DNA from 4 places in the Streptomyces sp. NPDC050121 genome. Region 1 is predicted to be linked to each of the others. Evidence: riboswitches for the same ligand, from Rfam matches in the RefSeq annotation. Region 1 holds a riboswitch; each other region holds the start of a gene.
The links. A riboswitch is a leader RNA that binds a small molecule or an ion and turns the genes downstream of it on or off. The one in region 1 is predicted to bind cobalamin.

Region 1 (7,857 bases):
CGGAAGAGGCGGCGGGCGGGTCGTCCGGCGGGGCCCGGCACGGGCGGCGGCGGAACCTCGCGAGGCGCCAGGGGTGCCGCCCGGCCAGCCCCTCCCCTCGCGCTCTCCAGGCGTTCCCGCAGGTCACCGGCCCTTCGTCGGGCGTCCCGGACGGTCAGTGGCAGCGGGGTCCAGCCCGCCAGGCGGCCCAGGCCGACCACCGGCGGGAACACCGGGGAGACGGTCATGACGCCCGCCGGGGCGCCGAGGACCGGAGCCGCGCCGGGGGCGGGGAGCAGGGCGACCTGGTCGGCGTACTGCAGGACGCGCTCCAGACGGTGTTCCGCCAGCAGCACCGTCGTACCGAGGTCGTGGACGAGGCGCAGCAGGACGGCGAGGACCTCCTCCGCGGCCGCCGGGTCGAGCGCGGAGGTCGGCTCGTCCAGGACGAGCACCCGGGGGTGCGGGGTGAGGACCGAGCCGATCGCGACCCGCTGCTGCTGGCCGCCGGACAGGGTGGCGATGGGGCGGTCGCGTAGGCCGGCCAGGCCGAGCAGGTCGAGGGTCTCCTCGACGCGCCGGCGCATCACCTCCGGGGGCAGGCCCAACGACTCCATTCCGTAGGCGAGTTCCTCCTCGACCGTGTCCGTCACGAAGTGCGACAGCGGGTCCTGCCCCACCGTCCCCACCACGTCGGCGAGTTCGCGCGGCTTGTGGGTGCGGGTGTCACGGCCGGCGACCGTGACCCGGCCGCGCAGGGTGCCGCCCGTGAAGTGCGGCACGAGCCCGGAGACCGTGCCCAGCAGCGTCGACTTCCCGACCCCGGACGGTCCTGCGAGGAGCACGAGTTCTCCCTCCGGGATCGTGAAGTCGACGCCCTGGACGCTGGGTTGAGGGGCGCCGTCGTACGTCACGGAGACGTTCTCGAAACGGATCACGACGGCTCCTTGGGGACATGGGGAACATGGGGAAGGTAGGGGGCCACGAACGCGGGCAGCAGGCCGAGGAGTGCGGCCGCCGCCGGCCAGAGGGGGAGGGCGGGGGCCGTCAGGGGGACGACGCCGGGGTGCAGGTCCGCCGGGGCGGCCGACGCGGCGACGGTGAGGAGCGCCGCGACCGCGCCGCCGGAGACGGCGACGAGACAGGCACGCGGCGTCCAGCGGTCCGGACGGTACCGGGTGCGCGGCGAGCGCCGGCCGCCCAGGCGCAGTCCGGCGACGGCCGCGACGACCCCGGCGAGTAACACCGGCACGCCGTACGTCCCGCCCGCGGCGGTGAGCAGACCGTACGTTCCCGCGCAGACGCCGAGCAGCCCGCCGAGCGTGAGCGCGGCGGTCGTCCGACGGACGGGGGCGGCGACGTCGGCGGTACGGCCGTACCCGCGGGCGTCCATCGCTGCGGCGAGGGCGACGGAGCGTTCCAGCGCGCCCTCCAGCACCGGCAGGCCCACCTGGAGCAGGCCCCGCACACCCCGGTCCGGACGGCCCCGCAGACGGCGGGCCGCACGCAACCGGTGGACGTCCGCGATCAGGTTCGGGGCGAAGGTGAGGGCCACGACCACCGCCACTCCGGTCTCGTACAGGGCGCCGGGCAGCGTCTTGAGCAGACGGGAGGGGCTGGCCAGGGCGTTCGCCGCGCCCACACAGACGAGGAGCGTGGCCAGTTTCAGACCGTCGTAGAACGCGAAGAGGAGGCCCTCGGCCGTGACCGCGCCGCCGAGCCGGATGCCCTGCGCCCAGTGAGGCAGCGGGACTTCGGGCAGGGTGACGAGCACCTGCGTGCCGGGGATGGGGGAGCCCAGAGCGACGACGAAGACGAGCCGGATGACGAGCACCGCCAGCGCGAGCTTCAGGAACGCCGAGTAGGAACGGGACCAGGGCGTGTCCGGGCGGCATGTGGTGACGACGTACGCGGAGACGGTGAGGAGGAGGGCGAGGAGCAGCGGGTTGGTGGTGCGGGTGGCGGCGGTGCCGAGGCCGAGGGCCCAGAGCCACCAGGCGGCGGGGTGGAGCTGCGGGTGGGAGCGGGAATCACCCATCAGCCGTCAGCCATCCCGGCGGGATCCTCGCCGCCGCGCCTGCCACAGCGCGGCCGCGCCCAACCCCGCGACGGCCGCCGCGCCGGCGTAGAGGCCCAGCGACGGGCCGCCGCCGTCGTTGCCGGACTTCTCGGTGGCCGTCGGCTTCTCCGTCCCCCGACCTTCCGTCCCCGGTTCACTCGTCCCCGGTTTGTCCGTCCCGGGCTTGCCCTTCCCGGACACCTGCTCGCCGCACCCCGTCCGCGGATACCCCGAGATCGCGCACAGCAGGGCGTTCGTGTCGTAGCGCAGCGGTTTGGCGACCGCGGCGAGCGCCTCGGCCGTCGTCGCGTCGGGTGCGACCCGGGCGCAGGCCGTGCGCGGCGACGGCGACGGCGGGCTCTCGCCGGACGGGGCGTCGGCCGTCGTCCCGAAGTCGATGACCAGGGCCACCCGCTTCGTGCCGTCCTGTGCGGGCGTCTTCGCGCAGATCGCCGCGAAGGAGGCCGTGCCGCGCGGCTGCGACGCGTCCTGGGAGTCGGCGCTCACCGCGAACCGGAAGCCCTGGACGTCGCCGTCGGCGGGACGCGCGGTGGAGGGGCCCTGGGTGGCGTACGTCCACTGGTCGCCGGCGCGGTCCCAGAAGGACCAGTAGCGGTAGCCGGCGGCGTGAGCCTGAGCGGCGGTCGCGAGGAGGAGGAACGTCAGGGTCAGCAACAACGGGGGCAGGGTCCGGCGCGTCACGGCTGCTGCTTCCTGCCGCGGCCGCTGATCAGGAAGCCGATGCCGATGCCGGCGACGAGGAAGACGCCGACGATCCACCACACGCTGTAACCGGAATCCGAGTCGTCCTTGCTCTCGGACTCGGCGGCCTGCCGCGTGGCCTTGCCCGTGGCTGTGGTCTGCGGGGTTGGTCCCGTCGCGTTGAGCTGCGCGACCAGGTCCGTGCCGCCGAAATGACGGGGGTCGGCGCCCATGGCGTGGGCGGCGAAGAGGAGTTGGGCGTAGGCGGCGGGGCCGCTCTGCTTGGCCCAGGCCGCGGAGTTCCGCTCCAGCCAGGCCAGGGGCTTCTTCGCCTGCGCGGTCCAGCCCTGTGCGGCGAGGGCGACGACCGCGTCGGCGGTGTTGCCGTAGTCGGGCTGGTCCGCGGCGCCGGGCAGGGCGGACGTCAGATGACCGTCGTTGCTGATCGCCTCGACGAGGTAGGCCGAGCCGTCGCGGGCGAGCTCGGACGGGGTGAGGGGGGCGGGGGAGTTGCCGCAGCTGTTGCCGTTCATCGGTGCCGGCGCCTTGCCCGCCGTCGTCACGAACCCCTTGCCGAGGACGCCGAGCACGCCCGCCGCCGTGGCGTCCGCGTTGGCCGCGAGGCCGCCCTTCTTGTCCGGCTGGTACGCGAACGCGCCGCCACCGGCCTTGTCGCAGGCGATGGAGAGCTTCAGGAGAGCGTCGTACGACGACTTCTGGGCCTTCTTCACCTCCGCGGGCCGCTGCCCGGCCGCCGCCATCGCGCCCGCGACGACGGACGTCGAGTTGGCGTCACTGGCCCCGCCGGGGGAGTAGCCCCAGCCGCCGTCCGCGTTCTGGACGGACTTCAGCCAGCTGACCGCCTTCTCCGTCGCCGCCCGGTGGCCGCCGAGCGCGGCCAGCGCCTGGACCGCGGCCGCCGTGCTGTTGGTGTCCACCATCAGCTTGGCGTCGCACGGCTTCGCGGTGTCCGCGCGGAAGGCGGCGAAGGCGCCGTTCGCGCACTGCTGCCCGGCCAGCCAGGCCACGGCCCGGTCGGCGGGCGTGACGCCCACGGTCCGCTGCGCGAGCAACGCCAGCGACTGGCGCCAGACACCGTCGTACGTCGGGTCGGTGGTGCCGTACAGCCCGTCGGGTATCGCCACCGACGGGGCGGGGGACGGCGTGACGGCGACGGCGGGGACGGCGGCACCCAGGGCGACGGCGGTGGCGCCGGCGAGGGCCAGGGCCGTGACGCTGCGGCGGACGTTCATGATCGGCGGGTGCCTCTCCCGGTGCGGGAGGTCGACGGAGGCGGGCAGCACGGGGCGACCCCGGCGGCTCGACTCCGTATACCTCGACGGTGCGTGCGACGGCGGGCTGCCGACGCACGTGAGCCGGTCACGTTCCGGACCGGGCGATCCGGCTCTACGGTTGCGAGACAGCGCCGGAATTACACCGGCTTCTCCCTGTACGGGCGTGATGACGACGCCGTCACTCTACCGGCAGGTAGCGAACGGCCTGAGGGGTGGCTGCGGATGGGGCGGATGGGGCGGACGGGCCGGACGGAGGTGGGTGGAGGTAGGTTCATGTTCATGCCAGTAACGGGGAGACTGCTCGGCTCGGGTCGCACGGCCGACGTGTACGAGATCGACGAGGCGTGGGTGCTGCGCCGGGACCGGGACGGGTGGGGCGACGCCGCCGCCGAGGGCGCGGTGATGGCGCACGTACGGGAGTACGGCTACCCCGCGCCCGCCGTACGACCCTCGCCCGACGGCTCGCGCACCGACCTGGTGATGGAGCGGCTGAAGGGGCCGACGATGCTCCAGGCGTTCGTGGCGGGCACGTTGGACGCCGAGGAGGCGGGGGCCGTACTCGCGAGGCTGCTGCGCGCGCTGCACACCGTCCCGGGCCGGGTCTCGGGGCCTGGCTCGGCGGACGCCCGCATCCTGCACCTCGACCTCCACCCCGACAACGTGATCCTCACGCCGGACGGCCCGCGGGTCATCGACTGGGCCAACGCGGAGGAGGGCGACCCGGGGCTCGACTGGGGGATGTCCGCGGTGATCCTCGCCCAGGTCGCCGTCTCCGCCCAGTCGATCGCCGCTCCCGCCCGCACGATGCTGGCCGCCCTCCTCGTCGACCCCTCCGACCTCACCGAGCAGGGCCTGACCGAGGCCCTGCGTCGGCGCGCGGCCAACCCGACGATGAGCACCGAGGAAACGGAACTCCTCGCCCCGGCCGGTGAGTTGATCAGGTCGCTGATGAGTCGGACGGGTGGTTGACGGGTCAGACAGGCCGCTCAGCGCGGGGTGTCGGTCCGCCGAAGGGGAGGTGCAGCAGCCGGCGTGCCAGCAGCCAGGTCCCGTCGACTCGCCGGAACGCGTCCTCGTAGTGCCCGACTTGGACCGGGGGTCCGGCGGGGACGATGCCGCCCTCGTAGCCGTCGACCCGGTGCGTCGAGAAGTACGAGGTGGCCAGGGCGGTGTCCGGCGCGGTGACCGTGACCAGGATGTTCGACATGAGACGGCGGGAGAGCCGGTCGGTGGGGCGCGAGCCGAAATACCCGCGCAGCGCCGCCCGCCCCTCGATCAGACGCTCGCCCGCCGGCCATTCCCACCTGCCGTCCTCGGTGAACAGAGCGGCCACGGTGGAGGGTTCACCCAGGTCGAGCCGGTGGACGAAGTCGACGACGAGACGTTCGCAGGCCCGCTCGACGAGAAGGCGTTCCAAGGGATCCATGGGTTCCATGCTGCCGTTGGTATCAGCAGGCCGTTCCGCACCGCGAGCGCATTACACCGCCACGTACGTCACCGGCTCGCTGCCCGCCACCGCCTCCGCGCGGCCCTGTTTCACGAGTCGGCGCAGGTGGGCCTCGGCCTCGGAGACCGCGATGGTCCTCGAACCGTAGGGGATCTGCTGCCAGGGGCGGTTCCACTCCATGCGTTCGGCGAGCTGCCAGGGGGTGAGGGGCTCGGCCAGGAGCGACGACAGGTCCGTGAGGCGGTCCTCGTGGTGGGTGAGCAACTCCCGTACCCGGGAGGGGGCGTCGGTGAAGGCATGCTGGTGGGCGGGGAGGATCTCGGCGGGGGCGAGCCGGCCGACGCGTTCGAGCGAGTCGAGGTAGTCGCCGAGGGGATCGGTGACCGTCGCGTCGTCGGGGTCCTCGTAGAGACCGATGTGCGGGCTGATCCCCGGGAGCAGATGGTCGCCGGAGAACAGGCGGCCGTGGCCCGCAAGTCCGGCCGGGTGACTCTCCTCCAGGTGGAGGCAGACATGGCCCGGGGTGTGGCCCGGGGTCCAGATCGCGCGCAGCCGACGGCCGGGCAGGTCCAGGAGTTCGCCGGGGACGATCTCGCGGTCGGGGAGCGCGGGCGAGAAGCCGAGCGGCGTACGGCGGCGGGCCGTGCGCAGCGGGGCGAGGTGCTCGTCGGGGGCGCCGGCGGCGGCCAACTTGTCGGCCATGTACGTGTACCAGCGCTCGGGGCGGGTCTCCCGGGTCCGCCGCACGATCGACGCGTCCGCCGCGTGCATCGCCACCCAAGCCCCGGACGCATCCCGCACCTTGGCCGACAGGCCGTGGTGGTCGGGGTGGTGGTGGGTGATGACGACACCGTGAAGTTCGGCGACGTCCGTACCGCAGGCCGTGAGACCGGCGGTGAGGGCGTCCCAGGAGGCGGGATCGTCCCATCCGGCGTCGATCAGCACCGGCCCGCGGTCGGTGTCGACGACGTAGACGAGCGTGTGCCCGAGCGGGTTGTCCGGAATGGGCACCCGAAGCGACCGCACACCCCCGCCGTGATCGAACGCCTTCGTCATCTGCCCTCCGTCTCCCGGCCATTGCCCACTATAACTAGAACTGGTATCAGTTTCTGAAACACCGTCAGAAACGAAGGCAGTGGCCATGGCCGAGCTCGTGGAACACGGACAGCTGTTCATCGGCGGGGAATTGACCGACCCGCTGGGCAAGGACGTCATCGAGGTGGTCTCGCCGCACACCGAGGAGGTCATCGGGCGGGTGCCGCATGCGTCGACGGCCGATGTGGACCGGGCCGTCGCCGTGGCGCGGCGGGCCTTCGACGAGGGGCCCTGGGTGCGGATGTCGCTCGACGAGCGGATCGCCGTGGTCACCCGTATCAAGGACGGCATCGCCCTGCGCCATGAGGAGATCGCCCGCGTGATCTCCTCCGAGAACGGCTCCCCGTACTCGTGGAGCGTCCTCGCGCAGGCCCTCGGCGCGATGATGGTGTGGGACGCGGCGATCAAGGTGGCCCGGGACTTCACCTACGAGGAGCGCCGCGACGGTGTGCTCGGGAAGATCCTCGTGCGGCGCGAGCCGGTGGGCGTGGTCGCGGCCGTCGTCCCCTGGAACGTCCCGCAGTTCGTGGCTGCCGCCAAGCTCGCGCCCGCGCTGCTCACCGGCTGCTCGGTGGTGCTGAAGCCGTCCCCCGAGTCGCCGCTGGACGCGTATGTGCTGGCCGAGATCACGCGGGAGGCCGGGCTGCCGGAGGGCGTGCTGTCGATCCTGCCCGCGGACCGCGAGGTCAGTGAGTACTTGGTCGGGCATCCGGGCATCGACAAGGTCGCGTTCACGGGCTCGGTCGCGGCCGGGAAGCGGGTCATGGAGGTGGCCGCCCGCAATCTCACGCGGGTGACCCTGGAGCTCGGCGGCAAGTCGGCGGCGGTCGTGCTGCCCGACGCGGACATCGCCACGGCCGTTCCCGGCATCGTCTCGGCCGCCTTCATGAACAACGGGCAGGCCTGTGTGGCCCAGACCCGCATCCTCCTGCCGCGCTCGCGCTACGACGAGTTCGCGGACGCCTTCGCCGCGGCGGCGGCCGCGCTGGTCGTCGGTGACCCGATGGACCCGGCGACCCAGGTCGGGCCGCTGGTCGCCGAGCGGCAGCAGCGTCGGAACCTCGACTACATCCGGATCGGGCAGGAGGAGGGCGCGAAGATCCTCACCGGTGGCGGGCGTCCGGCGGGCCTGGAGCGCGGCTGGTATGTGGAGCCGACCCTCTTCGGCGACGTCGACAACTCCATGCGGATCGCCCGTGAGGAGATCTTCGGACCGGTGATCTGCCTCCTGCCCTACGGTGACGAGTCCGAGGCCCTGAAGATCGCGAACGACTCCGACT
Region 2 (7,857 bases), on a different contig from region 1:
TGCCGCCCGGGGCTGAACCATCTGGCGTTCCACGTCGACGACGCCGCCATGGTCGAGAGGCTGGCTGCCGACGCCGCGCAGCACGGCTGGCGCCTGATGTTCCCCGAGCGACACCCCTACGCCGGCGGCCGACAGCACTGCGCCGCCTATCTGGAGAACGAGGACGGCTTCGAGGTCGAACTCGTCGCGAGTCCAGGACGTGCGGCCGGGGGGCTGTGGTAGCTTGCCGAGGCCAGTCGTACCCATGTGCGTATCCGTACGTGCGCGGGTCAGGGAATCCGGTGTGACTCCGGAGCTGACGCGCAGCGGTAAGGGCGACGGGCGGGGCACCGGCCACTGGAGCATGATCGCGGTCCGGGCTCACCGAGACCCTCGTCGCGGACGTGTACGGCGTTCGCGCCAGCGTCACCCGCACCGGCCCCGACGACCGCCCGCACATACGGTTTCTGGGCCCACGGTGAGCGCATATCAGGACCACGCCAGGACCACGCCGTGACCGGACCAAGAGGAGCCGCCCAGTGACCAGTCGTGTCACCTTCGTCTCGCCTGCGACGAACGCGTCGCTGCGGCAGGGCCGTTTCGACGACGGGGGTTCGATCGACGCCGCCGGGCAGGCCCGGGCCCGGGGCGCGGCCAAAACCCTGCCCACGGCCGCGCGGGTCGTCGCCTCTCCGAGCGTGCGCTGCCGGGAGACGGCGGCCGCGCTCGGTCTCGACGCGGCGCAGTCGGCGGAGCCGGCCGATCTCGCGGGGCTGGACGTGGGGCGCTGGCGGGGCCTGACGCTCGCCGAGGTCGGCGCCGGGGAGCCGGAGGCGGTGGCCCGCTGGCTCGCCGATCCCGCGTCCGCACCCCATGGCGGGGAGTCCGTCGAGGAGTTGTGCGGGCGGGTGCGGCGTTGGCTGGAGACGGCCCAGGACATGGGCGGCCGTACGCTCGCCGTCGTCGAACCGGAGGTCGTACGAGCCGTGGTGGTCCATGTGCTGGGGGCGCCCCCGGCCGCCTTCTGGCGGGTCGACGTACCGCCGCTGACGGCCACCACGATCAGTGGGCGAAGCGGCCGCTGGAACCTGCGGATCGGCCATCCGCTGGACCCGTCCGAGCCGCACGCCGACGGCTCATGACGAGAAACCCGAGAGGGCCCGCGAACACTTCCGCGGGCCCTCTCGGGGTGTTGAACCGTGGTGTCGCACCATGCTGTTGAACTTGGTGTCGGACCTGTCAGTGCGGGGCCGCCGCCGCCGAGCCCGCGGACACGCCGGACGGCTTCGGGTGCAGCGCTCGCTCGGCCAGTTCACCGAAGACCAGGCCGAAGCCGGCCCACAACGTGACCTGCATCGCGAGCGCGGAGAGCCGGAACCGCCACAGCAGCGTGGCCGGGAAGTCCGCCGGTACCTCGTTGACGACGGGCAGGAACTCGTACGCCAGCCCAATGACCAGCACGAAGCCCAGGACGGCGGCGACGGTGGCGTTCCAGTTGCCCAGCTTCGGCGCGAGCCGCTTGCCCACGATCACGGCGGCGACCGCGAGAAGCACACTGAGCACCATCATCAGGAAGTACAGGGTGGTGCGCTTACCGATGGTGTCCGCGTCGCCGACGGACGGCGGGTTCGCCGGATACTTCAGGAACGGGACGACGTACACGGCGAGCAGAGCGGTGCCCGACAGCAGCAGCGCCGTGGCCCGGGGGCCGAAGCGGCCGACGCGGCCGAGCGCGAAGCAGTAGACGAGGGCGGCGATACCGCCGAACGCCACCCCGTAGAGGAGCACACCCGTGGCCAGCCCCGCGGTGGACTGCAGGCTGCGGGAGACGAGTTCGACCTCGTGCTCGTGACCGGCGGCGTGGGACTCCTCGAAGCCGATGGCGCTGTCGACATACGGTTCGCCGAGGAAATAGGCGACGATCAGGGCGAGCACGCCGGCGCCGAGGCCGGCGAGCATGCCCCGCACGAGCAGGTTTCTTACCGTTGCGGAGTTCATCGGGGTTGCGGCGTCCCTCAGGTCAGTGGCAGGGGAAGCCGAGGAGGTGGCGGGCGTCGTGCACCCACTCGTGGACGTTCTCGCCGGAGACGACGGAGGTGGCGCCCTGCTCGGCGCCGACGAAGTACAGCAGGACCAGCATCAGGACGCCGAAGAAGACGGCCCACGGGGCGATGTCCTTCAGCGGCAGCTTTGCGGGCACGACGGGGTTGTTGACGGTCGGCTGGGCGACATGCTGAGCCATGGCAGGGCCTCCTCTGGGAGTTCGCGTCCCATCTCGGTGGTGCACAGGACGACGGTCCCGGGTCTGACTCGCGATGCGCCCCCGTGTCGAGAAAGGGCGCATCGACCACAGTGGCGCGACCGTGCCGGATTCCCACCGGCTTCCGTGATGCCGTCGTCGATATCAGAGCGACGGTACCGTGTGTCGGGTTCATGGCCAATAGCGCCCCACCTGGCGTGATCGCGCTCTCGCCCGCCAAGTGGCCCGTATCACCCGTCCCGTACGGCTGCGGACCACCGGTTTCACCCCTGCCCGGGAGCCGCCCGCCGCAGCCGGAATCACACCGGGGCCTGGGCGCACGCCGTCCGGTCGGCGGCTATCGCGTCGCCTCGGCCGGCGTGAGGAGCACGAAGTCCGCATTCGAGGGGTCGAGGCAGACGGCCAGCCGGCCCACGCCCTCCGCGTCCGCCGGCCCCATCTGCACGCTGCCGCCGTTCCCGTTGACCTCGGCGACCGCCGCGTCGCAGTCGGCGACGGCGAAGACCGGGTGCCAGTACGGCCGCCCGTGCGCGAGGGCGAGGTCCTCTTTCGCGACCTCCATGAGGCCGCCCTGCATGCGCTCCTCGGGCTGACCGGCGGGCGTGACGAGGGTGTACGTGCCCCCGCCGCCCGGCAGTTCCATGTCGCCGAACTGCCAGCCGAAGACACCGGCGTAGAACTCCTTGGCGGCCCCGGCGTCGCTCGTGTACAGCTCCGTCCAGGACAACGAGCCCGGCTTGTCCGCCAGTTCGAAGCCCGAGTCCTTCCCCGGCTGCCAGACGGCGAACTGGCCGCCCAGCGGGTCGTTGAACTGCGCCATCCGGCCCCAGTCCTCGAGGTCCCGCGTCGGCACCCGCACCGTGCCGCCGCCGCGCTCCACGGCCTGGCTCGTGGCGTCCGCGTCGGTGACGGTGAAGTAGATCATCCAGGCCGAGCGCGCGCCCTCCTCGGTCAGCTTGCCGAGCCCGGCGACGGTCTTGCCGTCCTTGCGGAACATCCCGCCCTGCATCTCCTCCCCCTCGCCCCCCATGGGCTCGTACTCCCAGCCCAGCACCGCGCCGTAGAAGTCCGCGGCGGCCCGGACGTCGGGGGCGCCGAGGTCGATCCAGCAGGGGGAGCCGGGAGTGAGGTCGGTGGTGATCACGGCGATTCCCTTTCGCAGGTCGCAGGTCCTGACACCTCAGCCTGACACCCGGCACTGACAATCGCGCGTCGGCAAAGCGGCTCCGGACCGCGGCTCCGCTCCCCGGCTCCGGACCGCGGCTCCGGATTGCGACTGTGGCTGCGGCTGCGGGCCCCGTCTCATGCTCGGGCCGTATCCGGCTGTCCTCCTCGAGGATGACAACAGGCCGTCACTTGGTGCGTCGGCACCAGGCGGAAGTGCGAGCACGAGCACGATGCCCCGGCGCACCCCCGCAGGCCAGGCTGGTGGTCCACCCGAACCCAGACCTGGAGAACCGTTTCTCGTGGCTACCTTCCTGTACCGGATGGGCCGGACCGCCTTCCAGCGGCGTTGGCTCGTGACGTTGCTCTGGGCGGTGATCCTCGGCGCCGTCGGGTTCGGCGCCGCCAAGGCTCCCGCCGCCTCCGACAACGGCACGTCGTTCATGCCCGGCATCGAGGCACAGAAGGCGTTCGACCTGATCGGAGAGCGTTTCCCCGGCTCGGACGCCAACGGGGCGGGCGCGCGCATCGTGTTCGTGGCCCCCGACGGCGAGAAGGTGACCGCGGCGGGGCACCGCGCCGCCATCGACACGCTCGTGACCGAGGCGGGCGACGAACCCCGGGTCGCGAGCGCCGTGAACCCGTTCACGGCGGGCGCGGTCAGCGAGGACGGCTCCACCGCGTACGCCACGGTGAACTACAAGGTCAAGGCCGCCGATCTCACCGACGCCGACAAGACGGCCCTGGAGAGGGCCGTCGACGCGGCGCGCGAGTCGGGCCTCACGGTCGAGGTCGGGGGCACGGCGCTCGCCGAGCAGCCCGCGGCGGGCGGCTCCTCCGAGGCCATCGGCATCGCGCTGGCCGCCGTCGTCCTGCTGATCACCTTCGGTTCCCTCGCGGCCGCGGGTCTCCCCCTGCTCACCGCCGTCACGGGCGTGGGGATCAGCATGGCCTCGATCATGGCCCTCGGCAGCACCTTCGGGCTGTCCCTGACGACCGGGACGCTCGCGACGATGCTGGGACTGGCGGTCGGCATCGACTACGCCCTGTTCGTGGTCTCCCGCTACCGGGAGGAGCGCGCGGGCGGCCACGCACCGCGCGAGGCGACCGGCCTCGCCGTCGGCACGGCCGGTTCCGCCGTGGTCTTCGCAGGCCTCACCGTCGTCATCGCGCTGGCGGGCCTGTCGGTGGTCGGCGTTCCGATGCTGACCAAGATGGGCCTGTGCGCCGCGGGCGCCGTGGTCGTCGCCGTCCTGATCGCCCTCACGCTGGTCCCCGCGCTGCTCGGCATGTGGCCGGACGCCGTGCTCTCGCGTCGGGCGCGCAAGGGCGGCGGCCCGGCTCGGCCGGCCGACAACGGCGGCTCCCGCTGGGCACGGTTCGTGCTGCGCCGCCCGCTGGCCGTGCTGCTGGTGTGCATCGCGGGCCTGGGCGCCCTGGCCCTGCCGGCCACGCGCCTGGAGATGGGCATGCCGGGAGCGGAGTCCAAGCCCGTCTCGTCCACGGAACGGCGCGCCTACGACGCGCTCGCGGACGGCTTCGGCGCGGGCTTCAACGGGCCGCTGACGATCGTGGCGGACGTCAGGGGAGCGGACCACCCCAAGGCGGCCGCGACCCGGATCGCCCAGGAGATCGGCGCGACCCGCGGCGTCGTGTCCGTGTCCCCGGCGCGGTTCAACCAGGCCGGAGACACGGTGCTGTTCTCGGCGGTGCCCGCCACCGGACCCAATGACGAGCACACCAAGGACCTCGTCCAGACCATCCGCGCCGAGCGCCCCGAGCTGGAGCGCACGACGGGGGCGACGTTCGAGGTCACCGGCAGCACCGCGATGGACATCGACGTCGCCCAGGCCCTGCAGGCCGCCCTCGTGCCCTATCTGAGCGTCATCGTCGCGCTCGCGCTGCTCCTGCTGCTGGTGGTCTTCCGTTCCGTGCTGGTGCCCGTGAAGGCGGCCTTCGGGTTCCTGCTGTCGGTGCTGGCCGCCCTCGGCTCGGTCGTGGCGGTCTTCCAGTGGGGCTGGGGCGCGCAGCTGCTCGGCGTGGAGCAGACCGGTCCGATCATGAGCCTGATGCCGATCTTCCTGGTTGGCATCGTGTTCGGCCTGGCGATGGACTACGAGGTGTTCCTGGTGGCCCGGATGCGCGAGGCGTACGTCCACGGGGACCGGGCTCCCCAGGCGGTCGTCACCGGTTTCCGGCACAGCGCGCGGGTGGTCGTCGCGGCGGCGGTGATCATGATCGCGGTGTTCTCCGGGTTCGTCGGCGCCGACGAGTCGATGATCAAGACGATCGGTTTCGGACTCGCGGTCGCGGTGCTGTTCGACGCCTTCGTGGTCCGTATGGCGCTGGTGCCGGCGGTGCTGGCCCTGCTCGGCGACAAGGCGTGGTGGCTGCCCCGGTGGCTCGACCGGCTGTTGCCGCACGTGGACGTCGAGGGCGCCGGGCTCACCGCCTCGCGGGAGCACTGCGCCGCGCCGGCGGGCAACGAGCCCGCGCCGCAGGAACCGGCCCGTATCTGAACCCCGTGGCCAGGTCCCGTACTCCCGTACTCCCGTACGGTCATGCGGCAGGTCGCGGCGCCGTGGACAACGGTGCCGCGACCTGCGGTGTGTGAGCATGAATGTCCTCGACACCCTTCTCCCGGAGCGTCATGTACACCAGCTGGCGGCGTCGAGCGGCGACCCGTCCGAAAACCGTCGAGGCGACCGCGCTGGTCCTGTTGTTCGCTCTCACGGTCGCCGGCGTCCTCCTCACCCGGACGGTGATGCCAAAGACGCCGGCGCTGTGGCCCGGCGTCGCGCTCGCCGCCGTCGGGTGCGGCGCGCTGCCCTGGCGCCGTGAACGCCCCCTGTACGTCCTCGCCACGACCCTGCTGTGCACGTTGGCCCAGGCGGTACTGGGCTACCTGCTGACCCCCGGGGTGATGGGCCCGCTCCTGGTCGCGCAGTACTCGACGAGCGTGCGCCGGCCACGCCGCATCAGCTGGAACAGCGCGCTGGCGGCCACCGTCGGCATCGCCGTCACCGGCCTGTTCGTCCCGTCGTTCCTCCACTCGCCGATCCTCGCGATCGCCAACCCGGCGGCCTGGGTGCTGCTGTCGGCGGCCGTCGGCGCGTATGTCCGGGTGCGCCGCGAGTACGCCGTGGCCCGTGCCGAGCATGCGGACCGGCAGCGTGAGGAGGAGGCGCGGCACCGGGTGATCCAGGAACGCATGCGCATCGCCCGGGAGCTGCACGACGTGGTCGCCCATCATCTGACGCTGGCCGACGCCCAGGCCGGCACCGCCGCCCATCTCTCCCGGACGGACCCCGGCAAGGCCTTGGAGATCATCGCGAAGCTGCCGGAGACGACGGCCGCGGCGCTGCGCGAGCTCAAGGCCACCGTGGGGTTGCTGCGCGAGGACACCGACGCGGCGGACGAGCTGGCTCCCGCCCCGGGGCTGGGGCAGCTGCCCGAGCTGGTGGACGGCTGTTCGGCGGTCGGCCTGGAGGTGACGGTCACCGTCGAGGGAGAGCCGCGCCGCCTCAGCCCCGTCCTCGACCTGACGGCGTACCGGATCATCCAGGAGGCCGTCACCAACGTCACCAAGCACGCCGCGACCCGCACCGCACAGGTCCGGCTCGTCCACACCCCCCACCATCTGACCCTGACCGTCACCAACGACACCACCGGCGACCGCCCGGCGGCGCCGACCGCTCCCGGCGGCGGCTTCGGTCTGCTCGGGATGCGCGAGCGGGCCACGTCCGTGGGCGGCACCTTCCACGCCGGCCATCGCCCGCAGGGCGGCTTCGAGGTCGCCTGCGCCCTTCCGCTGCGCAACGACGACGGCGACAGCGACGACGGCGACACCGACGACAGCCCCGACGACCGCGATCCCGAAGGCCCTCTCTCATGACCATCCGCGTCCTGCTCGCCGACGACCAGGCCCTGCTGCGGGCCACCTTCCGCATCCTCATCGACTCGGTCGAGGACCTGACCGTCGTCGCAGAGGCCGCGGACGGACAGGAAGCCGTCGACCGCACCGCGACCCACCGGCCCGACGTGGTCATCATGGACATCCGGATGCCGCACCTCGACGGTGTGGCGGCCACCGCCGCCATCTGCTCCCGACCGGAGCTGTCGGACACCCGGATCCTGATCCTCACCACCTTCGAGAACGACGTGAACGTCGCCAAGGCCCTGCGCGCCGGCGCGAGCGGTTTCCTCGGCAAGGGCGTCGGTCCCGACGTCCTGCTGTCGGCGATCCGTACCGTCGCGGCCGGCGACTCCCTGCTCTCCCCCACCGCCACCCGCACCCTCATCACCCGTTTTCTGGCCACCCCGGACACCGAGGACTCCCTCGCCCTGCCCGATGTCCTCAAGGCGCTCACCGACCGCGAACGCGAGGTGATGGCCCTGGCCGCGCACGGCAGGTCGAATGCCGAGATCGCCGTCGAGCTCGTCCTGAGCCCGCT
Region 3 (7,857 bases), on a different contig from region 1:
ACGAGCGTGTCGGTCCGCCCCAGGATCTCGTACAGCCCGGCGTCCGCCCCGCGCAGCGAACCGCAGTACACGGCAAGGGCGTTGGCGCCGCGGGCCTCGATCGCGTCGCACAGGGTGTCCACGAACGCGGTGTTGCCGCTCAGCTGGTGGGCCCGGTAGAAGAGCACGCCGACGGTCGGCCGCCCCTCGACGGACGCCCGCTCGCCGTGGACGCCGTACTCGGGCATCTTCTGCGGCTCCAGGAACCCCTCGCCGGTCAGCAGCACGGTGTCGGAGAGGAACCGGGCGAGTTCGGTGAGGTTGGCGGGCCCGCCCTCGACGAGGTACTTGAGGGCCTCGGCCACCACGCCGGCCGGCACCGACGACTCGGCCATCAGCTCGGCGTCCGGCACGGTCTCGCCGCCCAGCAGCACGGTCGGCACACCTGACGCCTTCAGCGCGGCGAGCCCGTCCTCCCAGGCCCGCTTCCCGCCGAGCAGCCGGACGACGGCGAGGTCGGCGCCGTCCAGCAGACCGGGCAGCTCCCGCGTCACATCCACGCGGGTCGGGTTGCCGATCCGGTAGTCGGCGCCGGAAGCGGATCGGGCCGCCAGCAGATCGGTGTCGGCGGTCGACAACAACAACACTGTGCTCATGCGGGCGCTCCCGGTGGAATGAATGGCAGTCCTTGCGGCGCGCCCGACTCGATGAGCCGCCAGAGCGCGTCGGTGTCCGCGTGCTGTTCGATCAGGTCGCCGAGCCGGTCGAGCTGCTCCTCGCGCAGCCCGGCGAACGAGGTGTCGGCGGCGGGCACGAAACGCCGGCCCGCGGCGGCCGCCACCTCGCGCAGGAACGCCCGCCGGAACCCGTCCGACTCCAGCGAGCCGTGCCAGTGCGTGCCCCAGGTCTGGCCGACCCGGCAGCCGTCGAGGCTGTGTCCTTCGCCATCGGAGATGAACGGCTCACCGCCCGTGACGTCGGCGACCCCGTGATGGATCTCGTACCCCTCGACCGGCTCGCCGAGGGCTTGACCGACGGGCCGGGTGAGGGTCTTCTCGCGGGCGAACCGCACCCGCACCGGCAGGACGCCGAGCCCGTCGACCTGCCCGCGCCGGCTCTCGACGTCGTCCTCGATGCGCTCGCCGAGGATCTGGAAGCCCCCGCAGATGCCGAGGACGGGCCGCTGCTCGGCGGCCCGCCGCCGCAGGGCGTCGGCGAGGCCGCGCTCGCGCAGCCACTGAAGGGCGCGCACGGTCCCCCGCGTCCCCGGGACGACGACCAGGTCGGCATCGGCCAGTTCCTCGGGCCGGTCCACGAACCGCACGACGACGCCCGGTTCGGCGGCCAGCGCGTCCACGTCCGTGAAGTTCGACATCAGCGGGATCGCGCAGACGGCGACCCGCAGCACATCCTGTCCGACGGGCGGGGCGGTGTTCGACTCCCGGATCGTCCCGCGCAGCGAGACCCGGAGCCCGTCCTCCTCGTCGATCCCGAGGCCGTGCCGGAACGGCAGCACGCCGTACGTCCGCCGCCCGGTGAGCCCGTGCAGCATGTCGAGGCCCGGCTCCAGCAGGGAGACGTCCCCGCGGAACTTGTTGACGAGAAACCCGGAAACGAGTTTCTGGTCCTCGGGGGAGAGCAGCGCGACGGTCCCGAAGAAGGAGGCGAAGACCCCGCCCCGGTCGATGTCGCCGACGACGAGGACCGGGAGCCCGGCGTTGCGGGCGATCCCCATGTTCACGATGTCGGTCCGCCGAAGATTGATCTCGGCAGGAGAGCCGGCCCCCTCACAGATCACCGCGTCATACGTGCCCCGCAACTCGGCGAGACAGTCGAGAACGGTTCCCAGGAGTTCCCGCTGCCGGCCCCCGTGGTACCCACGGGCACTGAGCTCGCCCACCGGCTTCCCCAGCAGCACCACCTGACTGCTCTGCTCGCCGCCGGGCTTGAGCAGCACGGGATTCATCAGGGCGGTCGGCTCGACCCGGCACGCCTGCGCCTGCATGGCCTGCGCCCGCCCGATCTCGGCGCCCTCGCGCGTCACGAACGAGTTGAGGGACATGTTCTGCGCCTTGAACGGCGCGACCTTGACGCCCTGCCGCACCAGCCACCGGCAGATCCCGGCCGTGACGACGCTCTTGCCGGCGTCGGAGGTGGTGCCCGCGACGAGGAGTCCCCCGCTCATGTCGTCCGCCCCTTCCCTGTCGTGACGATGGCGCGCGCGGCGACGGTGACGCCGAGCGCCAGCAGGCCGACGCGGCGCGAGAGCCGTGCGGCGCGTTCGATGTCGGGGGCGACGACGGGCCGCCCGGCCGCCCCGTTCAGCACCGGCCGGTGCTCGATCCGGCCGCCGTACGACAGCGTCCCGCCCAGCCGCACGCCGAGCGCGCCCGCGAAGGAGGCCTCGACGGGCCCGGCGTTGGGGCTGGGATGCCGGCCGGCGTCCGCCCGCCAGGCCCGCAGCGCGGCCCGCGGATCATCCCCCGCGACGGCGGCCAGTACGGCGGTCAGCCGCGCCCCCGGCCACCCGGCGAGGTCGTCGAGCCGCGCGGAGGCCCACCCGAACCGCCGATACCGGGCCGACCTGTGCCCGACCATGGCGTCGAGGGTGTTGACGGCCCGGAACCCGAGCAGCCCCGGCACCCCGCCGACGGCCCCCCACACGAGCGCCCCCACGACGGCGTCGGAGGTGTTCTCGGCGACGGACTCCACGACGGCCCGGGCTATCCCGTCCGCGTCCAGCGCCTGCGGATCCCGCCCGCACAGATGCGGCAGCCGTTCCCGGGCGGCCTCGACGTCCCCCGCTTCGAGGGCCCGCCCGATGGCGCGGGCCTCCCGGACGAGAGAGGTCCCGCCGACGACGGCCCAGGTGGCGGCGGCGGTGAGGCCGAGAGAAGCGGCCGAAGAGGGACGTACGGCCTTGCGGGCGACGGCTCCCAGGGTCACGACCCCACCGGCGCAGACGACGGTGTGGACGGCCCCCCAGCCGCGGTGGTCGCGCCAGAGCACCCGTTCCACGGCTGCGGCCGCCCGGCCGAACACGGCCACCGGATGCCCCCGGCGGGGATCGCCGAGGAGCAGGTCACCGAGGAGGCCGGCGGCGGCGCCGTACGCGTGAACGCGAGCGGCATGCACGGGCTCAGCCGGCCGTGGGGTCGGGCAGCGACCTGGTGCTGTGCCTCAACGGCCAAGCGGGCATGGCGATATGTCCTCACTCAGGGTGTCCACGCCCTGGTTCGACGAGACCGGCGGCGAGAGTTCCTGGCTCCCGGGGCTTACTACCCCGGTGACAGTGGCGGGACCGCGCCGGATTCGCACCGGCTTCCTCTTCTGCCGCCGTACATGGCTCGGGCAGTCCACCACGGGCCCGGAAGGGCCGTCAACTTGCTGTTGACCTGCGCGGGGAGAGTGTGCAGAACCCCACATCGGCCCGGTCCCACGGCGCGCGGAGCATGACTCGGCCCTGCCTGCGGCCGCCGATGTGGGCGACCGCAGGCAGGGCCGGGTGAGGAACCTGTACGGCTCAGGCCACGATCTACGCCTCAGGCCACGATCAGGGAGATCCCGTAGGCCACCGCCGCCGCGCACGCCGCGAAGCAGGCGTACGCGCCCGTCACCGCGAGAGCGGCCGAGCCGCCCTCTGCGGTGGCGCGTTCCTGGCGGGACAGGCCCATGACGCCCAGGGTGAACAGGGTGACGAGGCCCACGGTGACCGCGAGGCTGACACCGAAGACGGAGCCCAGGGCTGCCCAGTCGATCTTCATGCTGGTTCTCTTCCTTCGTACCGGGTGCGTGGGCTCAGACGGCCGCGGCCGGGGGAGCGGCCGGCTCGGTGGGCGCGGTCGCCGGGGACGGGATCGTGGCCGTCAGGTCCTCGGCCACCGTGCCCGTCGGAGGCGGGGTCACCGCCGCGATCGCCGTGGTGATCACGCCCGGGGACTCCTCGGGCTCGTTGACGTTGGACGCGTCGACGACCTCACGTCGCGAGATCTTCCAGATCGCCGCGCTGGACGCCACCAGGAAGACGGCCACGACCGCCGTGCCCCAGTCGCCCAGGTTCGTGACCGACTCGGCCAGCGCGCCCACCAGCGCCGCCGCCGGCAGCGTCAGGCCCCACGCCACGAACATGCGGGTCGCCGTCGACCAGCGGACCACGCCGCCCTTGCGGCCCAGACCCGCGCCCATCACCGCGCCGGAGACCGAGTGGGTGGTGGAGAGGGAGAAGCCGAGGTGGGAGGAGGCCAGGATGACCGTGGCCGCGCTGGTCTGGGCGGCGAAGCCCTGCTGCGGCTGAAGGTCGGTCAGGCCCTTGCCCATGGTGCGGATGATGCGCCAGCCGCCGAGGTAGGTGCCGAGCGCGATGGCCAGGCCCGCGGAGAGGATGACCCAGACCGGCGGGTCGGAGTCGGGGGCCACGGCGCCGCCGGCGACCAGGGCGAGGGTGATGATGCCCATCGTCTTCTGCGCGTCGTTGGTGCCGTGGGCGAGGGAGACCAGGCCGGCCGAGGCGATCTGGCCGGCCCGGTAGCCCTTCTCGGCGGCCTTGCCGTCGGCCTTCTTGCCGAGGGTGTAGGAGAGGCGGGTCGCGAGCATCGCGGCGACGCCCGCGACGATGGGCGCCGCGATCGCCGGGATGAGGACCTTGGTGACCAGCGCGTCGCCGTGCACCGCGTCGAAGCCGGCCGAGGCGATGGTGGCGCCGATCAGACCGCCCATGAGGGCGTGGGAGGAGCTGGAGGGCAGGCCCACCAGCCAGGTCAGCAGGTTCCAGAGGATCGCGCCGACCAACGCGGCGAAGATGACCTCGGGACGGATGCCGGTCTCGTCGACGAGACCCTTGGAGATCGTGTTGGCGACCTCCACGGAGAGGAAAGCGCCCACCAGGTTGAGCGCGGCGGACATGGCCACCGCGACCTTGGGCTTGAGTGCACCGGTCGAGATGGTCGTGGCCATCGCGTTGGCGGTGTCATGAAAACCGTTCGTGAAATCAAACGCGAGTGCGGTTACCACCACAATCGCGAGGATCAGCGAGAAGTTTTCCATTTACCCAGGCAATCGTTCGAAGTCATCGGTCGGTTGACCGTAGGAAACCTGAGTGAACGGAAGATGAACTGAGGGGGGCTTCGGGGTGTCCGATGTCGGGGTGACTGTGCGGTCCGTACGGCTACTCGCCGCCCGCGAGCCGCTCCGGCCGGGTCGCGCAGCCGTTGAAGAGATTCTGGTCACCCGGCAGGATCGGGGCATGGCTGAGCAGCGGCGCGACGGGCGGGGGTCCCGGGACGCGCGGGACGGTATGTGGAGTGCGGCCCAGGCGCGGGCCTGGGAGGCGCTCGTGACGACGGCCCGCCGCACGGTGAGCGACGGCCTGGTCGTCGGCACCTCCGGCAACGTCTCCGTGCGCGTCGGCGACACCGTGCTGGTCACCCCGTCGGGCGTGCCCTACGACCGGCTCACCCCGGACGATGTGACGGGCGTCGACCTCACCGGTCGGCAGGTGCTCGGCGCCCTGGCCCCGACGAGCGAACTGCCCATGCACCTCGCCGTCTACCACACCACCGACGCCGGTGCGGTCGTCCACACCCACGCCGTGCACGCCACGGCCGTCTCCACCCTCGTCGGCGAGCTTCCCCTCGTCCACTACATGGCGGCCGCGCTCGGCGGCGCCGTCCGGGTCGCCCCCTATGCGACCTACGGCACCGAGGCGTTGGCCGACAACATGCTCGCGGCCCTCGCCGACCGCACCGGCTGCCTCCTGCAGAACCACGGCACCCTCACCTACGGCGCCACCCTCGACCAGGCCTACGACCGCACGGCCCAGCTGGAGTGGATGTGCCGGCTGTGGCTGACGGCCTCTTCGCTGCCCGGCCGCAGTCCCACCCTCCTGACGGAGGAACAGGTCGCGGAGGCGGGGGAGCGGCTGCGGGCGTACGGGCAGCGGCCTTGGTCCCGTCGGGGGTGAGCTCCACTGGCCGGTCGCGACGATGGCCAGGAGACTGGACGGGTGCGCACTGTCAAAGCGACGGCCGCCGCCGTCACCGCAGCCCTGGCCGCCGGCGCCGCCAGTGTTGCCGTCGGCCGGTTCGCCAGCGACGCCGCGCTGAAGGCGCCGCCCGGCCGGCCCCTGCCCACCGAACCCCGGCTCACGGTGCACCGCACGGCCGCCGGCCAGATCACCCTCACCCGCGACCTGGCCGCCCTGCGCCCCGGCACCCACGGGCTCTCCGGCAACGGCTCCCACGCGGTCGTCGGCGCCGTCCTGCCCACCGCCGCGCACTCCGCCGACACCGTCGTACGCCGCCTGGAACGCGTCACCCACGGCACGCTGAACCCCGGCGACGCGGTCTGGCTCACCCCGAATCTGTACGTCGGCGACCCCGGCAGCGCCCTCGGCCTCGACCACGCCGACATCGACGTCCCCGGCGAACTGGGCAGCCTGCCCGCCTGGTTCGTCCCCGGCGCCCGGCGCACCTGGGTGATCGCCGTGCACGGCCTGGGCACCACCCGGGAACACGCCCTGAACGTCATGGGTTTCCTGCACCGCCGCCGCTTCCCCGTGCTCGCCCTCGCCTACCGCGGCGACCTCGGCGCACCCCGCTCCCCGGACGGGCTGAATCACCTCGGCGCGACCGAGTGGCGCGACCTGGACGCGGCGATGCGGTACGCCGTGCGCTACGGCGCCGAACGCGTCGTCCTGCTCGGCTGGTCCACCGGCGCCACCATGGCCCTGCGCGCCGCCGCCGACTCGGGGCTGCGCGACCTCGTCTCGGGGCTCGTGCTGGACTCACCGGTCCTGGACTGGCGGACGACCCTGCGCGCCCTCGCCGCCGCCCGGCACACCCCCGGCCCGCTGCTGCCGCTCGCCGTCCGCGCCGCCGAGGGCCGCACCGGACTGCGCGGCGGCCCCGGCGACGACGGCGACGCGGCCGCCGACCCGGCCCGGCTGACGGTCCCGACCCTGATCGTGCACGGTCCCGACGACACCGTCGCCCCCTGGGTCGCCTCCCGCCGCCTCGCCGCGCGCCGGCCCGACCTCGTGGCCCTGCACACCGTCCCGCAGGCCTCGCACGGCGCCATGTGGAATGTCGCCCCCGCCGCCTACGAGGAGGCCCTGCGCCGCTTCCTCACCCCCCTCATGTGAGCCCGTGGCAGAGCCGCCCGGACCGGTCGCGACCGTTCCGTTTAAGCCCGTACCACTGGCCTGAACACGTCTCCCCACCCTTCGCGGGACCCCGTGCGTTGGCCAGTCCCGTAGCCCGCCGTGACATTCCGTTTGGGTTTTCGGACCGTCAACCGGAAGACTGCACCCGTGACGTCCCGTATCCCGCGCGACTCCAGGCTTCGACTCGTCCGCCCGCGACCCCTGGCCGCCGCCCCCTCAGCTGTGAACGAGCGGCGCCCGCGCCGCCCTGCACCCCGCCCGCCGGAGGGCACCCCGGCCCCCGCGGAGCTGGCCAGAATGGCGCGCTCCGGACTGGCCGCCGCGGCCCGCGTCGCCCGCTGGGCCGACAACGCCCTCGGACCCGGCCGAGACGCCGCGACCACCGACGGCAAGGCCACCCTCTCCGACGTGACCGCCGAACGGGCGGCCAGCGATCTGGGACTGACCACGGACCGGATCCGCGCCGACTGGGACACCGCCCGCCTCGCCGGCCTCGTCGAGGTGCACGGCGACAGCGCCCGCCCCGGCTGGCGGCTGCGCGCCTGGGACCGCGACGACAGCGCCGTCCTGCGCGGCTGGGTCGCCCTGTTCGACGCCTGGTCGCTCGCCTCCCCGGAACCCGAGGAGCAGGAGGCCGCCGCCGTCGCCGAGGTCGTCTCGGCCATGCCGCAGGTGCTCTCCTTCCTCCAGCTGTCCGCCGGGCCCGTCCCCGTGGAGCA
Region 4 (7,857 bases), on a different contig from region 1:
CACGGCCCGGCGCAGCGCGTCGAGCAGCTCCGGCGGGAAGTCCCGCTTGCCGTAGGTCTCCCCGGCGGGGACGGCGATCAGGTCGGCGCTCTCCAGCCGTTCGAGCCCGTGCTCCGTGCTCAGGGTGAAGCCCGCGTGGGTGCTCAGCGTCGGCCCCTCCGCCGAGGCGACGGCGAAATCGTAGACCGGCAGCCCTTCGTCGCTGCGGTCGATCCCGAAGACCTCGCAGACGACGCCGAGTTCGAAGGGGTGCACACCGTCCAGGAGGATCGCGGCCACGTTCGTCAGCATGCTGCCAGTGTGCCGTAGGAGTGGCAGTAATTTGAAGGTGTACGGCAGTCCTGCCAGTGTCAGGAGTGTTCGTCGCGGACGACGATTACCTCATGAACGAACTCACCGGATACCTGACCGCCCTGGCCGTCTTCCTCCTCCTCACGGCTCCGGCGCTCGTGGGACTGCTCCACGAGCGCCGGATCGACCGCCGGCTGAAGGCCGCGAAGACCCCTCGGCCGCAGCCTCAGAAGTCCTCGTCCAGGTCGACGGTGCCCTCCACCGCGACCTGGTACGCCGACGGGCGGCGCTCGAAGAAGTTGGTCAGCTCCTGAACACCCTGCAGCTCCATGAAGGAGAAGGGGTTCTCGGAGCCGTAGACCGGGGCGAAGCCGAGCCGCTGCAGACGCTGGTCGGCGACGCACTCCAGGTACTGCCGCATCGAGTCGGTGTTCATGCCCGGCAGGCCGTCACCGCACAGGTCGCGCGCGAACTGCAGCTCGGCCTCGACGGCCTCCCGGAGCATGTCGGTGACCTGCTCCTGGAGCTTGTCGTCGAAGAGCTCCGGCTCCTCCTTGCGGACCGTGTCGACCACGTCGAAGGCGAAGCTCATGTGCATCGTCTCGTCGCGGAACACCCAGTTGGTGCCGGTGGCCAGGCCGTGCAGCAGACCCCGGCTGCGGAACCAGTACACATACGCGAAGGCGCCGTAGAAGAAGAGGCCCTCGATGCACGCGGCGAAGCAGATCAGGTTGAGGAGGAAGCGGCGGCGGTCGGCCTGGGTCTCCAGGCGGTCCAGCTTCTCGACCTCGTTGATCCAGCGGAAGCAGAACTCGGCCTTCTCGCGGATGGAGGGGATGTTCTCCACCGCGTCGAAGGCGGCCGCGCGGTCCTCCGGGTCGGGAAGGTAGGTGTCCAGGAGCGTCAGATAGAACTGGACGTGCACGGCCTCCTCGAACAGCTGCCGCGACAGATACAGCCGCGCCTCGGGGGAGTTGATGTGCTTGTACAGCGTCAGCACCAGGTTGTTCGCCACGATCGAGTCGCCCGTCGCGAAGAACGCGACCAGCCGGCCGATCATGTGCTGCTCGCCCTCGGACAGCTTCGCGAGGTCCGCGACGTCCGAGTGGAGGTCGACCTCCTCCACGGTCCAGGTGTTCTTGATGGCGTCCCGGTAGCGCTCGTAGAAGTCCGGGTAGCGCATCGGGCGCAGAGTCAGCTCGAAGCCCGGGTCGAGCAGGTTCGTGTTACGGCTGGTCATTATTGGCAGGCCTCGCAGGACTCGGGGTTTTCCAGGGAGCAGGCGACGGCCTCTGCGGGCGCCGGCTGCTGAACGGGGACGGTGGCCTGGGCGGCGCGGGCGATGCGGGTCGCCGGGCGCGAGCGCAGGTAGTACGTGGTCTTCAGACCCGACTTCCACGCGTACGCGTACATCGAGGAGAGCTTGCCGATGGTCGGCGTCTCCAGGAACAGGTTCAGGGACTGCGCCTGGTCCAGGTACGGGGTGCGGGCGGCGGCCATGTCGATCAGGCCGCGCTGCGGGATCTCCCACGCCGTGCGGTACAGGGCGCGCACGTCCGCCGGGATCCAGGCGAAGTCCTGCACCGAGCCGTTGGCGTCGCGCAGCGCCTCACGGGTGCGGGCGTCCCAGACGCCGAGCTCCTTGAGGTCGTTCACCAGATACGAGTTGACCTGGAGGAACTCGCCGGACAGCGTCTCGCGCTTGAACAGGTTGGACACCTGCGGCTCGATGCACTCGTACACGCCGGCGATGGAGGCGATGGTGGCGGTGGGCGCGATCGCCAGCAGCAGCGAGTTGCGCAGGCCGGTCGCCGCGATCCGCTCGCGCAGCGCCGCCCAGCGCTCCGGCCAGGTGAACTCGACGCCGTAGTGGTCGGGGTGCAGCACTCCCCGGGCGGTCCGGGTCTTCTCCCAGGCGGGCAGCGGGCCGCTGCGCTCGGCGAGATCGGCGGACGCCTCGTATGCGGCGAGCATGATGCGTTCGGCGATCCGGGTGGACAGCGCCTTCGCCTCGGCCGAGTCGAAGGGCAGCCGCAGCTTGAAGAAGACGTCCTGCAGACCCATCGCGCCGAGGCCGACCGGCCGCCAGCGGGCGTTGGAGCGGCCCGCCTGCTCGGTCGGGTAGAAGTTGATGTCGACGACCCGGTCGAGGAAGGTGACGGCCGTGCGGACGGTCTCGTCCAGCCGCTCCCAGTCGATGTCGCCGGCCGTGGCGTCGACGAACGCGCCGAGGTTCACCGAGCCCAGGTTGCACACGGCCGTCTCGCCGTCGTCCGTGACCTCCAGGATCTCCGTGCACAGGTTGGAGGAGTGCACGACATGGCCCGGCTCGGCCGTCTGGTTGGCGGTGCGGTTGGCGGCGTCCTTGAAGGTCATCCAGCCGTTGCCGGTCTGCGCGAGGGTACGCATCATGCGGCCGTACAGGTCACGGGCCGGGATGGTCTTCTTCGCGAGACCGTCCGCCTCCGCCTTGCGGTAGGCGGCGTCGAACTCCTCGCCCCACAGGTCGACCAGCTCGGGCACGTCGGAGGGGGAGAACAGCGACCAGTCGGCGTCGGCGTTGACCCGGCGCATGAACTCGTCCGGGATCCAGTGCGCGAGGTTCAGGTTGTGCGTACGGCGGGCGTCCTCGCCGGTGTTGTCCCGCAGTTCAAGGAACTCCTCGATGTCGGAGTGCCAGGTCTCCAGGTAGACGGCGGCCGCGCCCTTGCGCCGGCCGCCCTGGTTCACGGCGGCGACGGAGGCGTCCAGGGTCTTCAGGAACGGGACGATGCCGTTGGAGTGCCCGTTGGTCCCGCGGATCAGCGAACCGCGGCTGCGGATGCGGGAGTACGACAGTCCGATGCCGCCGGCGTGCTTCGACAGCCGGGCCACCTGGTGGTAGCGGTCGTAGATGGAGTCCAGCTCGTCGATCGGGGAGTCGAGGAGGTAGCAGGAGGACATCTGGGGGTGCCGCGTACCGGAGTTGAAGAGGGTGGGGGAGGACGGCAGATAGTCGAGCCGGCTCATCAGCCGGTAGAGCGCGGCGACCTCGTCAAGGGAGCGGACGCCCGCTTCTGAATTGGGCGCAGTGTTTTCGGCGAGGCCGCAGGCGACGCGCAGCAGGAAATGCTGGGGTGTCTCGACGACCTTGCGGGTGATCGGGTGCCGCAGCAGGTAGCGGCTGTGCAGGGTGCGCAGACCGAAGTAGCCGAAACGGTCGTCGGCGTCGGCGTCGACCAGCGCGTCGAGGCGGGCCGCGTGGACGCGCACGAACTCGGCGGTGCGGTCCGCGATCAGGCCCTCGCGGTGGCCGACGGCGACCGACGTGGTGAACGACGTGACGTCCTGCGAGGCGGCCTCCGCGGCGATGCCGACGGTCAGCAGCCGGGCGGCCAGCTTCGAGTAGGCGGGGTCCTCGGAGATCAGGCCGGCGGCCGCCTCCGTGGCCAGCTCGCGCAGCTCCGCCTCGTCGGCCCGCGCGGACCGGCCGCGCAGGGCCGCGGCGGCGACCCGGCCGGGGTCGGCGTCGGGCAGGTCGGCGGTCAGCTCGGTCAGGGTACGCAGCAACGCGGTACCGGGACCGTCGGTCTCCAGCTCGGTCACTGAAGCCGGTTCGGCTGGCGCGATGGTCACGTGAGGCTCTCCCTCGCTCGGCGGTGGACCTGGCGGAGGGCAGGGGGCAGCACACGAGCGCACGGGGCGTCGCGTCCACCGGCCCACTCCACGAGGCCCGGACGTCAGGGCACCCGGACCTGATGGGCCGGGCACGCTGTCGGCAGGTCCTCGGACTGACGCTCGTGCGCGGCTGTTCTGAATACAGATGTGCACAAGTACACCGTTGCGGGACAGTTCCGGATTCGCACCGGATTCCCCTGTGGCGACAGCGAGCACGAGCATACATCTTGTGCTCGCCTGTCACGCCACCCCCAGATGTTGTGTCGAGGTGGTTTCAGAGCGTCAACTTATAGGTGAGGAGAGTGAAGTCGCCCAGCTCCGGGACGGGGTTCCAGTCCCGCTCGGGTGTACGGACGAAGCCGAGACGTTCGTAGATGCGGTGGGCGGCGTACATGGTGCGCTGGGTCGACAGGACGACGGTGGTGCAGCCCTCGACGGCTCGCGCGCGCTCGACGCAGGCCCGCACCAGAGCCTCGCCCGCGCCCCGGCCACGAGCGGTACGGCCGACCGCGAGCATACGGATCTCGGTCTCCCCGGGGCCCGCGATGTCCGTCATGAGGTTGCCCGGGCCCGGGACGAAGGTGACTCCGCCGAGGAGGACGCCGCCCTCGACGGCCACGAATACCTCGGCGGCCGACGCCCGCTCCGCGACGTTCTTGAGCTTGTGGAGGTACGGGTCGCTCTCTCCGAAGTCGAGGAGACCGTCGTCCAGATAGGCGCGGGCGGTCAGCTCGCCGAGCGCCTCGAACTCGCCGTTCTCCACCCGCCGTATCACGATGTCCATGGGCCCGAGTCTGCCGGACGCCCGCGCCCGCGGGCTCGTGACTTTCGCGACGCGGCGGCCGAGTCGCGGGGCGTGGCGGGAGTGATTCCATGGAGGTAGGCGTTGTCGCCCTCCAGAACACACCGTGACCAGGGGCGTTCGTCACCCGCCCGGCAAGCAACGGCCGCGCAACGCGCCGATGGCGACGCTCGATCCGAGATGCGGCTGTCACCGCGTCGGGGCGTCGTCCTCGCCCGCCGGCACCGACTGCCGAGGCGTCTGGAGGCCCGCCGCGGCGTCACCCGCCCCAAGAAGTGGCGCCGATGGGTCTCCTACGCGAACCTGACAGGCTCGTCTGGCTGATCGCCGTGCCGGCCATCGTCGCGTGGTGCGCGGAGGGCCTTTACAGGCCCTGTCTGCTCGTCGGCGGCGTGGGCGCGGGGAAGGCCGCCGTCCTGGTGCGGCTCAGCGAACTGCTGCAGCCGGGCATGCAGCCCGGTACCTCGCTCCCGCCCGTACCGGGCTCCACATGTCTGCCTGATGCAAGTTCCAGCTCTGCCCCCACCCTCCCCGGGGCTCGGTGCCCCGGGGAGAGATCCGCGAGCCGTTCTGCCGCCGGCAGCAGGCCCTGCTCCCCGGCCGGTCCGCCGCTGCTTCCCCGGGATCCTGAGCAGGAAGACCCCGCACTGGGTCGGCATGCGCGTCCGGGAAGTGGACCGCTTCTGGGACGTGATGGCCGGCCGGACCCGCGACTGGGGCGTGCTTCCCCGTGAGCTCGGGCCCTGGCCTGTCGGGCCGTCAGTGGGCGCTGCCCGCCGTCGCCGGAGGCAGCTCCACCTGCACCCCCGCGTCCCCGGCGTCCGCCGTGTAGTCCTCCGGCTTTGTCTCGTCGACGCCCTCGGGGGCCTTGGCCGCCTTCAGGACGAAGGTGAGGACCACGGTGACGACGACGTTGAGGACGAACGCCGTCAGGCCGATGTAGCCGATCTCGCCGATGCCCGGGATCTCCTTCGCCGAGCCGCCGAAGTGCTTCTGGGTCGGGGAGGCCACGCCGTACGCGGCGAAGGTGCCGTAGATCATGCCGACCGCCCAGCCGGCGAGCAGCGCCCAGCGGTGGAACCAGCGGGTGAAGAGGCCGCCGACCAGGGCCGGGAAGGTCTGCAGGATCCAGATGCCGCCCAGCAGCTGGAAGTTGATGGCGACCGTCTTGTCCATGGTGAGGACGAACACCAGGGCCCCCACCTTCACAAGGAGCGAGACCAGCTTGGAGACCTTCGTCTCCTGCGCGGGCGTCGCGTCCGGCTTGATGAAGTCCTTGTAGATGTTGCGGGTGAAGAGATTCGCGGCCGCGATCGACATGATGGCGGCCGGCACGAGCGCGCCGATGCCGATCGCCGCGAACGCCACGCCCGCGAACCAGTCGGGGAACATGTCCTCGAACAGCTGCGGGATCGCCAGCTGCCCGTTGGTGACCTTGACGCCGGCCGCGATCGCCATGAAGCCCAGCAGGGCCAGCAGGCCCAGCATCAGGGAGTACAGCGGCAGGATCGTGGTGTTGCGGCGGATCACGTTCCGGCTGCGCGAGGACAGCGTCGCGGTGATCGAGTGGGGGTACATGAACAGCGCCAGAGCCGAGCCCAACGCCAGCGTCGCGTACGTCCACTGGCCCGGTTCCGCCGGGGCCAGCGCGCCGCGCGGCTTGCCCGTGGCCGGGTTGGTCCGGCTGAACGCCTCGCCCGCCTTGGCGAAGATGTCGTCGAAGCCGCCCAGCTTGATCGGGATGTAGATGATCGCCACCGCGATGACGATGTAGATCAGCGTGTCCTTCACGAACGCGATCAGCGCGGGGGCCCGAAGTCCGGACGAGTAGGTGTACGCCGCCAGCACGCCGAACGCGATCAGCAGCGGCAGGTCCTTCACGAACCAGTTGGTGTCCTCGCCGCCGCCGACGCCCATCACGTCGAGCACGGCCTGGATGCCGACCAGTTGGAGCGCGATGTACGGCATCGTCGCCAGGATGCCGGTGACGGCGACGGCCAGCGACAGGCCCTTCGAGCCCCAGCGCCCTCGCACGAAGTCCGAGGTCGTGACGTAGCCGTGCTTGTGGGAGACCGACCACAGGCGGGGCAGGAAGGTGAAGATCAGCGGGTAGACGAGGATCGTGTAGGGCACGGCGAAGAAGCCGGCCGCGCCCGCCGCGTAGATCGCCGCGGGCACGGCGACGAACGTGTACGCCGTGTACAGGTCGCCGCCGAGCAGGAACCAGGTGACCCAGGTGCCGAACGACCGGCCGCCCAGGCCCCATTCGTCCAGGCTGTGCTCGTTCTCGGCCTTGCGCCAGCGCGCGGCCAGGAAGCCCATGGCCGTGACGGCCAGGAAGAAGAAGATGAAGACGGCGAGTGCCACGCCGTTCACGCCGTCGTTCACTTCGACGCACCCCCGCCCTGGGTCGTGCGGCCGCGCTGGTCCCGCTGCCACAGCTTGTACGCGATCATCGTGAGCGCCGTGGAGATCAGCACCCACAGCATCTGGTACCAGTAGAAGAAGGGGATCCCTATGAACGCCGGATCCACCTTCGCGTACGAACCCACCCACAGCATCGCCACGAAGGGCGCGATCAGACAGAGGGCGATGACGACGCGCACAGGCGTCACCACCGGTTCCCTCGTTTCTTCGTCGGACATCGGCGGTTCCGTCCCCTCACTCTGATCGCCTTGATCACAGATGTAATGCGCAGGCAATGTAAGTGACGGATAAGCCCAGCGGAAGACCCTCCACAGAGCCTCTACTCGGCAGGCCGCTTCAGGCGCGCCACGAACTTGTACCGGTCGCCCCGGTAGACCGACCGCACCCACTCCACCGGCTGGCCGTCCTTGTCCAGCGAATGGCGGGAGAGCATCAGCATCGGCAGGCCCACGTCGGTGCCCAGGAGGCCCGCCTCGCGCGGAGTGGCCAGGGAGGTCTCGATGGTCTCCTCGGCCTCGGCGAGATGGACGCCGTAGACCTCGGCCAACGCCGTGTAGAGGGACGTGTACTTGACCAGTGACCTGCGCAGCGCCGGGAAGCGCTTCGCGCTGAGGTGGGTCGTCTCGATCGCCATCGGCTCGCCGTTGGCCATGCGCAGCCGCTCGATGCGCAGCACGCGC

Region 2: another riboswitch for cobalamin. It lies ahead of ACIBTS_RS08335 (CbtB domain-containing protein); the one in region 1 lies ahead of ACIBTS_RS42600 (prenyltransferase/squalene oxidase repeat-containing protein).
Region 3: another riboswitch for cobalamin. It lies ahead of ACIBTS_RS19215 (cobalamin biosynthesis protein); the one in region 1 lies ahead of ACIBTS_RS42600 (prenyltransferase/squalene oxidase repeat-containing protein).
Region 4: another riboswitch for cobalamin. It lies ahead of ACIBTS_RS30625 (ribonucleoside-diphosphate reductase subunit alpha); the one in region 1 lies ahead of ACIBTS_RS42600 (prenyltransferase/squalene oxidase repeat-containing protein).

The regions. Positions count from the first base shown of each region.
Region 1 is NZ_JBITJV010000048.1:23,070-30,926, forward strand. Features, by position in the region: gene ACIBTS_RS42585 (ABC transporter ATP-binding protein) at 1-917, opposite strand, end outside; gene ACIBTS_RS42590 (energy-coupling factor transporter transmembrane component T) at 914-2,017, opposite strand; gene ACIBTS_RS42595 (SCO2322 family protein) at 2,024-2,740, opposite strand; gene ACIBTS_RS42600 (prenyltransferase/squalene oxidase repeat-containing protein) at 2,737-3,993, opposite strand; cobalamin riboswitch at 4,076-4,230, opposite strand; gene ACIBTS_RS42605 (phosphotransferase) at 4,315-5,004, shown strand; gene ACIBTS_RS42610 (nuclear transport factor 2 family protein) at 5,009-5,461, opposite strand; gene ACIBTS_RS42615 (MBL fold metallo-hydrolase) at 5,513-6,538, opposite strand; gene ACIBTS_RS42620 (aldehyde dehydrogenase) at 6,624-7,857, shown strand, end outside.
Region 2 is NZ_JBITJV010000004.1:264,517-272,373, forward strand. Features, by position in the region: gene ACIBTS_RS08320 (VOC family protein) at 1-222, shown strand, start outside; gene ACIBTS_RS08325 (histidine phosphatase family protein) at 519-1,121, shown strand; gene ACIBTS_RS08330 (CbtA family protein) at 1,219-1,977, opposite strand; gene ACIBTS_RS08335 (CbtB domain-containing protein) at 2,000-2,221, opposite strand; cobalamin riboswitch at 2,260-2,414, opposite strand; gene ACIBTS_RS08340 (VOC family protein) at 2,577-3,383, opposite strand; gene ACIBTS_RS08345 (MMPL family transporter) at 3,706-5,922, shown strand; gene ACIBTS_RS08350 (sensor histidine kinase) at 6,054-7,298, shown strand; gene ACIBTS_RS08355 (response regulator) at 7,295-7,857, shown strand, end outside.
Region 3 is NZ_JBITJV010000011.1:195,516-203,372, forward strand. Features, by position in the region: gene cobN (cobaltochelatase subunit CobN) at 1-635, opposite strand, end outside; gene ACIBTS_RS19210 (cobyric acid synthase) at 632-2,164, opposite strand; gene ACIBTS_RS19215 (cobalamin biosynthesis protein) at 2,161-3,114, opposite strand; cobalamin riboswitch at 3,212-3,355, opposite strand; gene ACIBTS_RS19220 (hypothetical protein) at 3,522-3,743, opposite strand; gene ACIBTS_RS19225 (anion permease) at 3,778-5,022, opposite strand; gene ACIBTS_RS19230 (class II aldolase/adducin family protein) at 5,222-5,938, shown strand; gene ACIBTS_RS19235 (alpha/beta hydrolase) at 5,981-7,117, shown strand; gene ACIBTS_RS19240 (hypothetical protein) at 7,286-7,857, shown strand, end outside.
Region 4 is NZ_JBITJV010000023.1:117,683-125,539, forward strand. Features, by position in the region: gene ACIBTS_RS30615 (GlxA family transcriptional regulator) at 1-291, opposite strand, end outside; gene ACIBTS_RS30620 (ribonucleotide-diphosphate reductase subunit beta) at 518-1,531, opposite strand; gene ACIBTS_RS30625 (ribonucleoside-diphosphate reductase subunit alpha) at 1,531-3,906, opposite strand; cobalamin riboswitch at 4,030-4,187, opposite strand; gene ACIBTS_RS30630 (GNAT family N-acetyltransferase) at 4,223-4,732, opposite strand; gene mctP (monocarboxylate uptake permease MctP) at 5,510-7,138, opposite strand; gene ACIBTS_RS30640 (DUF3311 domain-containing protein) at 7,135-7,395, opposite strand; gene ACIBTS_RS30645 (GntR family transcriptional regulator) at 7,497-7,857, opposite strand, start outside.